DNA from 3 places in the Pseudomonas lutea genome. Region 3 is predicted to be linked to each of the others. Evidence: predicted binding sites of a transcription regulator. Region 3 holds the regulator's gene; each other region holds the start of a gene.
The links. Region 3 encodes FliA, which starts transcription of late flagellar genes. Its sites were predicted from a motif close to CTAAAGTTTNNNNNNNNNNNGCCGNTAA; they were not measured.
Positions count from the first base shown of each region.

Region 1: the regulator FliA is predicted to act here: its motif matches at 1,588-1,615, upstream of LT42_RS11225 (methyl-accepting chemotaxis protein).
Region 2: the regulator FliA is predicted to act here: its motif matches at 1,699-1,726, upstream of LT42_RS00275 (methyl-accepting chemotaxis protein).

Region 1 is NZ_JRMB01000001.1:2,611,860-2,615,137, forward strand. Features, by position in the region: gene LT42_RS11225 (methyl-accepting chemotaxis protein) at 1-1,423, opposite strand, end outside; gene LT42_RS11235 (tellurite resistance TerB family protein) at 1,868-2,635, opposite strand; gene ydcS (putative ABC transporter substrate-binding protein YdcS) at 2,888-3,278, shown strand, end outside.
Region 2 is NZ_JRMB01000001.1:55,621-58,898, reverse strand. Features, by position in the region: gene LT42_RS00275 (methyl-accepting chemotaxis protein) at 1-1,665, opposite strand, end outside; tRNA gene LT42_RS00270 (tRNA-Ser) at 1,830-1,920, opposite strand; gene LT42_RS00265 (Bax inhibitor-1/YccA family protein) at 2,089-2,760, shown strand; gene tusD (sulfurtransferase complex subunit TusD) at 2,872-3,264, shown strand; gene tusC (sulfurtransferase complex subunit TusC) at 3,266-3,278, shown strand, end outside.
Region 3 is NZ_JRMB01000001.1:1,959,237-1,962,514, forward strand. Features, by position in the region: gene LT42_RS08405 (protein phosphatase CheZ) at 120-908, opposite strand; gene LT42_RS08410 (chemotaxis response regulator CheY) at 928-1,302, opposite strand; gene fliA (RNA polymerase sigma factor FliA) at 1,543-2,286, opposite strand; gene fleN (flagellar synthesis regulator FleN) at 2,283-3,116, opposite strand; gene flhF (flagellar biosynthesis GTPase FlhF) at 3,235-3,278, opposite strand, start outside.

The sequences.
Region 1 (3,278 bases), 650 kb from region 3:
GCGCCTGCACCTGATGGATGATCTGCGAAAGCTGCTCGCCGACCTGGGTCACTTCATACATGCCGCGGCGCACTTCCTCGGAAAACTTGTCCATGCCCATGACCCCGGCCGACACCGCCGACTGGATCTCGCGGACCATTTGCTCGATGTCATAGGTGGCCACGGCGGTCTGGTCTGCCAGACGCCGAACCTCGGTCGCGACCACAGCAAAGCCTCGGCCGTACTCGCCGGCCTTTTCGGCCTCGATGGCGGCATTGAGCGACAACAGGTTGGTTTGGTCAGCGACTTTGACGATGGTCACGACCACTTGATTGATGTTGCCGGCCTTCTCGTTGAGGATCGCCAGCTTGGAATTGACCAGATCGGCCGCGCCCATGACCGAGTGCATGGTTTCCTCCATGCGCGCCAGGCCTTGCTGACCGGAGCCGGCCAGAACCGAAGCCTGGTCCGCCGCCGATGTCACTTCGGTCATCGTGCGCACCAGATCCCGGGACGTCGCGGCGATTTCACGTGAGGTCGCGCCAATTTCCGTGGTGGTCGCCGCCGTCTCGGTGGCGGTGGCCTGTTGCTGCTTGGACGTGGCGGCGATCTCGGTGACCGAGGTGGTCACCTGAACCGAAGAGCGCTGCGCCTGGGACACCAGCGCGGCGAGCTCGGCCACCATGTCGTTGAAGCCGGTCTGCACGGTGCCGAACTCATCGTTGCGGTCCAGCGCCAGCCGGGTACTCAAGTCGCCGGTGCGCATGGTGTCGAGGATTTTCACGATGCGGTCCATTGGCGCGAGAATCGCACGCATCAACAAACCACCGCAGGCAGCGGCTGCCAGTAGGGCAATGACCAGAGAAATGCCGAGGGTAATCTTGGCGCTGGACACCGCTGTCTGTATGGCGTCCGACGCCTTGTCGGCAGCCATCTTGTTCTTGGCGCCGAGTGCATTCAGCACCTTGCGGCCCTCGGCCCACATCGGGGTCAATTGCTCGGAAAAAATCCGCTGCGCCAGCGCGTAGTTGTCGCCCTGATAGGCCGCGAGCACGCCGTTGAGCACCAGCTGATAGCGCTCGCGCAATTGCAGAAACTGCTCGAAATCGGTGCGATCCGACTCGTCAAAGATGCTCTTCTGGTAGTTGACGATCTGCGCCTGCAGGCGATCTTCGAATTCCTTGTACTGGTCTTCTTCGGCGCTGGTCAGATCACGACCAACGCCCTCAGCCAGCAAATGCTGGGTACTGACATAGCTTTCGACCCAGGCGCTGCGCACCGTGCTGCTGTAAAAGACGCCAGGCAGCGCATCGAGCCGCACGGCGTCGCCGCTGTTCTCGATCACCAGCAGGCGATTGAACGCCACGACCACCATCAACAGCATGATGGCGATGATGACAGCGAAGCTCGCCAAAATTCGTTGACGCAACGTCCAGTTCTTCACAGTCAGCCCTCAAGGGTTCAACGCCGGCATGACCGGGTTCAAGAAGCGGACCGACGAACGGTCCAAAGCGAGCGGGAGTATAGCTTAGTGCCCTGTTATTGATCGGGCTGTTTCCGACGTGGAAAGCGCCATAACGCACAGCCAAAAAGGAAGTGTCTGACACACTATCGGCTGTGGTTGGAGTTGCTTGATGGTGGCAATGCGGATGTGGGCGAGGGACGTCGGTGAGGACAGTGCCCGGAGACGGGATAACGCGGCCGGGACCCACGGCGGGCTTTCGGGGCGCAGGGTAGTCGGGATAATCGGGATAATCGGGATAATCGGGATAATCGGGATAATCGGGATAGTCGGGACGGTCGGGGCAGACCTCAGTCATGCATAGAAGGCTGCCCGACGATCCTGCTGGTGGCGGGGGATTTTTAGCGGGGTGCCCAGCGCCATGGGCTAGAGGCTTGGGGGCTGCGCCTGACGAACCTGGTGTTCAAGTTCAGTCTTCAAGGCCGGATCGAGCTTCAACTGCTTGGCGAGCTCGTCCAGATACGCGCGCTCCATAAAATGCTCTTCGTCGACCATCATCACGCTGGCCAGGTACATCTCGGCGGCAATTTCCGGTGTCTGCGCCGCTCGGGCGACGTCGATCGGGTCCAGCGGTTTGTTCAGTTCAGCGCTCAGCCATTGCTGCAGCTCGTTGTCACCGGTGATGCGCGTGAATTCGCCTTCGATCAGCGCGCGTTCACGCTCATCGACATGACCGTCGGCTTTGGCCGCTGCCACCAGAGCCCGCAGAATGGCTTCGCTGTGTTGTTCAACCTGGGCCGGTGGCACACGATCCACTGTCTGCGGCTCGACCGGCTGCGCGACGCCCTGACTGGCCTGCCAATTACCGTAGGCCTTGTAAGCCAGCACGCCCAACGCGGCGAGGCCGCCATAGGTCAGCGCTTTGCCGCCCATTTTTCGGGCGCCTTTGTTACCCATCAGCAAGCCCATCGCGCCGGCCGCCAATGCACCACCGCCGGCACCCGAAAGCAGACCGCCAAGACCGCCCGATTGACTGCCTGAATGCTTGCCTGACAGCCCGCCACCGAGCTTACCCAGCAAATCTCCCAGACCGCCCTGCCCGCTTTTGTCGCTGCGGGTATGAGCGCCAGCCTTGTTTTGCAGCAGGTCCTGGCCGGATTTCAACAATTGATCAAGTAGACCGCGAGTGTTCATGACTGCACCTTCAGAAGTGGGACTGACGATTCGACCCGCAGGTTAAGACGAAGGCACACGCGCTCGCGGGATGGTTTGCTTCTGAATGTTGCAATGACGGCTCGGCGCGAGGGCGCATAAGCATCGCGTACACCCACCAACGTGCCCCACGGGCGCGATATTTGCTGCGGGACATTTGTGATGCCTGCAACTGGGCACTACGCTCTGCACCATCTAGCACTGCCCAAAAAACCACGAAGAGGCAAGCCAACCATGTCCGTGTACAAGACCGCGATTCTCAGCGCCGCTATTGCCGCTCTACTGACCAGCGGCGCGGTGCAGGCCGCTGAAGCGCTTAAAGCAGTGGGCGATGGCGAGGGGCAACTGGATATCGTGGCCTGGCCCGGCTACATCGAGCGCGGGGAAAGCGACAAGGCCTACGACTGGGTGACCGGCTTCGAGCAAGAGACTGGCTGCAAGGTCAACGTCAAGACCGCCGCAACGTCGGATGAAATGGTCAGCCTGATGACCAAGGGCGGATATGACCTGGTCACGGCATCGGGCGACGCGTCACTGCGCCTGATCGCCGGCAAGCGCGTGCAGCCCATTGACCCTGCCTTGATCCCGAACTGGAAAAACCTCGACCCTCGGCTGAGAGACGGCC
Region 2 (3,278 bases), 1.9 Mb from region 3:
GTCGGCAATCGAGCGGATCACTTCCAGTACAGAGCCAATCTGCTGGCTGCTGTGGGAAAGACCTTCGACCTCCCCCATGGCCATTGTCACTTTGTCGGCCAGCAGTTCAATGGCCGTGGTGGTGGTGTCGATGACGGCGAGCCCTTCATGGGTCGCTTCGTCAGCACTGCGGGCGGCTTCGGCGGCTTGCGCTGCATTGTGGGCCACGTCATGGGCGGTGGCGCTCATTTCCTGAAAGGCGGTAGCCACCTGATCCACTTCCCGGAACTGCTGCTGCATTCCATCGCTGGTTTGTCTGGCGATAGCCGCAGACTGGTCAGCGGTGGAACGTGCGTCCAGAACCGATAGCTTCACATCGGCGATAATCGGCTGCAGCTTGTCGAGGAAGCGGTTGAACCAACTCACCAGCTCACCCAGCTCATCGTCCTTTTTATACTCCAGGCGCCGGGTAAGGTCCCCTTCGCCGGTGGCAATGTTTTTGAGCATGTCCGCCACCTTCAGAATCGGGCGAGTGACGCCACGGGCGGTCAGCCACATCAGCACCAGGCCGGCGATAACGGCCAGCAAGCCAATGCCCAGCGCCATACGACTGTCGCTGGCGCGGCGGCTGTCGAGTTCCGCCTCAAGCTTTCTCGCCGGTGCAGTGAGGATTTCTTCCGGCACTTCGAGCAGGACACTCCACGGCTTGGCGCCTGGAATGGGGATCAGCGGCTCCAGCACCTGCAGCATCGGGCCCTGATGCAGCATTTGCGACTGGCCGCTGGCCGTCAGGCGAATGAGTTCGTCACTCTGGGCACCAAAACCCGTGCTCAAGGGTTTGCCCAGTACGGAGGCGTCGCCGCTATGGCCAGCAAAGAAGCCCAGCGGGCTGACGATACTGATACGACCCTGGCCGTCGTACAGCTCGGCGCTTGCCTTGTCGCTGATCCCTTGAAGGCTGGCCAGGCTGATGTCAGCGCCGACGACACCCACGACTTTGCCATCCACGACAAGGGGAACGGCGATGCTGGTCATCAAGGTTTTAACGTCGTCCACGTCGTCCACATAGGGATCGAGTACGCAGGTTTTTCCGCTGGTGACGGCGCAGGTGTACCAGAAATTATAGGGGGCGCCGTTGCTCATCACGGTGGTGTCGGTGAGCACTTTCTCCTTCATGGCCTCAGCTTCGAGTGTCCCGTCACTGGACTGTGACCAGTACAAGGCGAAGCGGCCCTTTTCGTTACTGCCCAACGCCGGCTGGTCCAAAAACTGCTCGTCCTTGCCATCAAGACCGTTGGCCTCGAACACCACATACAGTCCCAGCAGATTGGGCTTGGCCTGGAGGGCGTCGTGTATTTGCGAGGACAGATCGGCACGTACGGATTTTGAATCAATGTCGTGCTGCCGGGCCTGGGCAATCAGCATCTTTATTTGCCGGGTGAAGCCGTCGCTGTATTGGTAAACATCCATGAAATAGCGCTGGATGCTCAGGGCCTGGGTCTCGCCGCGAGCAGCCATGCGCTTCTGCGCCGACTCTTGCAGCATGGCGGTGCTGGAAGCCTGAACAATCCGGGCACTGCTGTGCGACTGATACAACGAAGCAGCGACCAGCAGCGTGACGATGAACAACAGACAAAGGGCTGCGAGCAGCGTGATTTTCCACTGAATAGAGAAGCGATTGAACATGGGTGTGCCTTGGATACGTCGGGTATGCAACGTATATCGGCGCATCTGCTCATTACTGAATTGAAGGTATTCGGGTATCAGGATCCGAACGGCGAAAGGAATCGTCGCCCACCAAACCCGAAAACAAAAAAGCCCCGCATTCGCGGGGCTCTTTTTACTGCGTTTGGCGGGGAACTAGGGATTCGAACCCTAGAAACGCTATTAACGTTCGCCGGTTTTCAAGACCGGTGCATTCAACCACTCTGCCAATTCCCCGAAGCTTCTGACGTAGGGTTCCGAGCACCCTGCGTCGCATTGCGGGCGCCATAATACCGTAATGAAACAAGCTGTCAAACTCTCCGGCTAGCGCGCTGCGTCGCCTCTGTTATGATCTTTGCAACTTGAGGTTTCAAACCCTTCATTTTCACCATCAGGAGTAGCGCCATGCGCGAACAGGATTACGCAGTCAACAACCGCGTGCAGGTCGAGCAGCTAGAGGTTAGCCGCGTCCTGCGCAACACTTACGGCCTTCTGGCCCTCACCCTTGCCTTCAGTGGCATCATGGCGTTCGTCTCGCAACAGATGAACTTCCGTTACCCGAACGTCTTCGTCGTACTGATCGGCTTCTATGGTCTGTTCTTCCTCACCAACAAACTGCGCGATTCGGCGTGGGGTCTGGTTTCTGCTTTCGCATTGACTGGCTTCATGGGGTTCATCCTCGGCCCGATTCTCAACCGTTACATCGGTATGCAGGGCGGCGCTGAAATCGTCGGCTCGGCGTTCGCAATGACGGCGCTGGTATTCGGCGGCCTGTCGGCCTACGTGCTGATCACCCGCAAGGACATGAGCTTCCTCGGCGGCTTCATCACCGCAGGTTTCTTCGTGCTGCTCGCGGCGGTTCTGGCCAGCATGTTCTTCCAGATCAGCGGCCTGCAACTGGCGATCAGCGCCGGCTTCGTGCTGTTCTCGTCGGTCTGCATTCTGTTCCAGACCAGCGCGATCATTCACGGCGGTGAGCGCAACTACATCATGGCGACCATCAGCCTGTACGTGTCGATCTACAACCTGTTCATCAGCCTGTTGCAGATCTTCGGCATCATGGGCAGCAAAGACTGATCGCTGCCTCATTAACAAAAAGCCCGCTTCGGCGGGCTTTTTGCTGTCCGGCGTTCGTGAATTCTTTATCATTGCGCTCATATGCCTTGTCAGCGACCCACTGAGCCGACCATGAAATTCGCCATCGCCCTCCATTCACCCGCACACGCGCCCTCCTCCCGACGCGCGCTGCTGTTCGCCAAGGCCGCGCTGGCTGAAGGTCATGAAATCGTGCGGCTGTTTTTCTACCAGGACGGCGTCCACAGCGCGTCCGGCAACGTGGTTTCACCTCAAGACGAGTCGGACACCGCTGCGCAATGGCGCGAATTCGTCAGTACGCACCAACTCGATGGCGTGGTGTGCATCGCCGCCGCCCTGCGTCGAGGGGTCCTGAATGTGGAAGAAGCGGAGCGTTATTCACGCCCTGCGGCGAATCTTCCAGCGCCCTGGGAACTGTCGGGGCTTGGCCAGTTGCATGATGCGGTGCAAGCGGCGGATCGCTTGATCTGCTTTGGAGGGCCGTAAAGTGGCGAAGTCAT
Region 3 (3,278 bases):
CAAACCGATCCGGAGGCTGCACTGACGGCCAGCGCGCATTGCTTTCGTCGAAGCATTGGCGCGCGGGTCCAGCAGCCACTTTCACAGAGAACCTGAAATCTGAAATCCGGATGACCGAATCAGAAGCCGAGGCTGGATAGCAGATCGTCCACATCATCCTGTCCGGATACGACGTCTTCACGTTTATCGGCATGGATCTGCGGACCTTCACCCTTGGAGTGAAGTTTTTCTTGTTCTTTTTGCTGACGGAAGACTTCCTGGTCGTGTTCGATGCCGGCGAAACGGTCTACCTGGCTGGCCATGAGGACCAGCTTGAGCAGGTTGCGCTCCACTTCGGTCACCAGCGTGGTCACGCGCTTGATCACCTGACCGGTGAGGTCCTGGTAATCCTGGGCCAGCAGAATGTCGTTGAGGTGCGCGGAGACCTCGGTGGTCTCCTTTTCGCTGCGCGTCAGGAACGTATCGACGCGGCGCGCCAGATCACGAAACTCTTCGGCGCTGATCTCGCGGCGCATGAAGCGTCCCCAGTCGGCGCTCAAGGATTTGGCGTCGGCACTGAGCCCGCTCATCAACGGCGTGCTCTGCTCCACCAGGTCCATGGTCCGGTTGGCCGCGTTTTCGGTCAGCCTGACCACGTACGAGAGCCGCTCGGTGGCGTCGGTGATCTGAGAGACCTCCTCGGCCTGAGGCATGTTCGGGTCGATCTGGAAATTGACGATCGCGCTGTGCAGCTCGCGCGTCAGTTTGCCGACCTCCTGGTACAGGCCTCTGTCCCGGGTCTGGTTAAGCTCATGGATCAGTTGCACGGCATCGCCGAACTTGCCTTTTTCAAGGCTCGCGACCAGCTCTTGTGCGTGTTTCTTCAGGGTTGACTCAAAGTCACCCATTGTCGAATCTTTGGAATCCATAGCGCCCTCGCAGCGGACATCAGCTATTGACGCGCTCGAATATCTTTTCGATTTTTTCTTTGAGCACTTGCGCAGTGAACGGCTTCACCACGTAGCCGTTCACACCGGCCTGAGCGGCTTCGATGATCTGCTCGCGTTTGGCTTCGGCAGTGACCATCAACACCGGCAGACTGCGCAGACGCTCGTCTGCACGCACCTGACGCAGCAGGTCGATGCCGGACATGCCGGGCATGTTCCAGTCAGTGACGAGGAAGTCAAAGGCGCCGCTTTGCAGCATGGGCAATGCGGTGAGTCCGTCATCTGCTTCGGCCGTGTTGGTGAACCCAAGGTCACGCAACAGGTTTTTTATGATCCGCCGCATCGTTGAGAAGTCATCAACGATGAGGATTTTCATGTTCTTGTCCAATTCGACCTCCAAGCAGTCTTTAACGCGTTCAGCACCTGAACGCGCGTTCAATCAATACCGGCGGTGCCGGACATCGGAGGGCTGGGATCGACCGGGACGAGCGCAGCGAAACCGGATCATCTACGACCCGGTTCGACCGACTCCTGCCTGCCTCTTCCACTTCCCGCTCAACGTCTTGCACAGCCGGTCTTACAAGCAACTCGCAGGCCTTGCGGCGTGCGTCAGAATTCAGGAGCGGGCGCGCCACTCGCCAAGACGACCCCGCAGACGCGCGGCGCACTGACTGTGCAGCTGGCTGACGCGCGATTCGCTGACACCCAGTACCTCACCGATTTCCTTGAGGTTCAGCTCTTCGTCGTAGTACAGCGACAACACCAGACGTTCGCGCTCCGGCAGGTTGGCAATGGCCTCCGCCAATGCCGCCTGGAAGCGCTCGTCTTCCAGGTCCCGCGACGGCTCGAGCGACTGGCTCGCGCCGTCCTCGTGCAGCCCTTCATGTTCGCCGTCCTGCAACAGGTCGTCGAAACTGAACAAGCGACTGCCCAGGGTATCGTTCAAAATCCCGTAGTAATCGTCGAGACTCAATTGAAGTTCGGCAGCAACCTCGTGATCTTTAGCGTCACGGCCGGTTTTTGCTTCGATTGCACGAATCGCGTCGCTGACCATGCGCGTGTTGCGGTGGACCGAGCGCGGCGCCCAGTCCCCCTTGCGCACTTCATCGAGCATCGCTCCACGGATACGAATACCCGCGTACGTCTCGAAGCTGGCCCCTTTGGTGGAGTCGTATTTGGTCGAGACTTCGAGCAAGCCGATCATGCCCGCCTGGATCAAGTCCTCGACCTGAACGCTGGCTGGCAGACGTGCCAGCAAGTGATAGGCGATTCGTTTGACCAGCGGGGCATAACGCTCGATCAGCTCATACTGAGAATCTTTGGACGATTTGCTGTACATGCGATAGCCACTTGCTGTCATGAGACGGGCCCTGCGCTGGTGTGATGCACGAGGCGTTCAACGAAAAATTCCAGGTGACCGCGCGGGTTTGCCGGCAGCGGCCAGGTGTCAACTTTCTGCGCGATGGCCTTGAACGCCAGCGCACATTTGGAACGCGGAAACGCTTCGTACACGGCGCGCTGTTTCTGCACCGCCTTGCGTACGCACTCGTCGTACGGCACCGCGCCGACGTACTGCAGCGCCACGTCAAGGAAGCGGTCGGTGACCTTGGTCAGCTTGGCGAAGAGGTTGCGCCCTTCCTGCGGGCTCTGGGCCATGTTGGCCAGCACGCGGAAGCGGTTCATGCCGTAATCGCGGTTGAGCAGTTTGATCAGGGCGTAGGCGTCGGTGATCGACGTAGGCTCGTCGCACACCACCAGCAGCACTTCCTGAGCGGCGCGAACGAAGCTCACCACTGACTCGCCGATACCGGCAGCGGTGTCGATGACCAGCACATCCAGGTTGTCGCCGATGTCACTGAATGCCTGGATCAGCCCGGCATGCTGGGCCGGGGTCAGGTGGACCATGCTCTGTGTCCCCGACGCCGCCGGTACGATGCGCACGCCGCCCGGGCCCTGCAGCAGGACGTCGCGCAGCTCGCACCGCCCTTCGATGACGTCAGCCAGGGTGCGCTTGGGGGTCAGGCCCAACAGTACGTCAACGTTGGCCAAACCCAGATCGGCGTCCAGCAGCATGACGCGACGTCCCAGCTCGGCCAGCGCCAGTGAAAGATTCACTGAAACGTTGGTCTTGCCTACGCCACCTTTGCCACCGGTCACCGCGATAACCTGTACGGGATGCATGCTGCCCATGTTAATTGTTTACCTTGTCTTGCTTAGACCTAAGCCACATGTCGGGCTGCACGTTCAGTGCCTGAACAATGCCTGGCAGACCATCGATGCAGGAAAATTCCACTGTCATTTTCTTCACCTAGCCCGCTCGCTTGCCGGTGCTGTGATAAAGATCCGCAAACA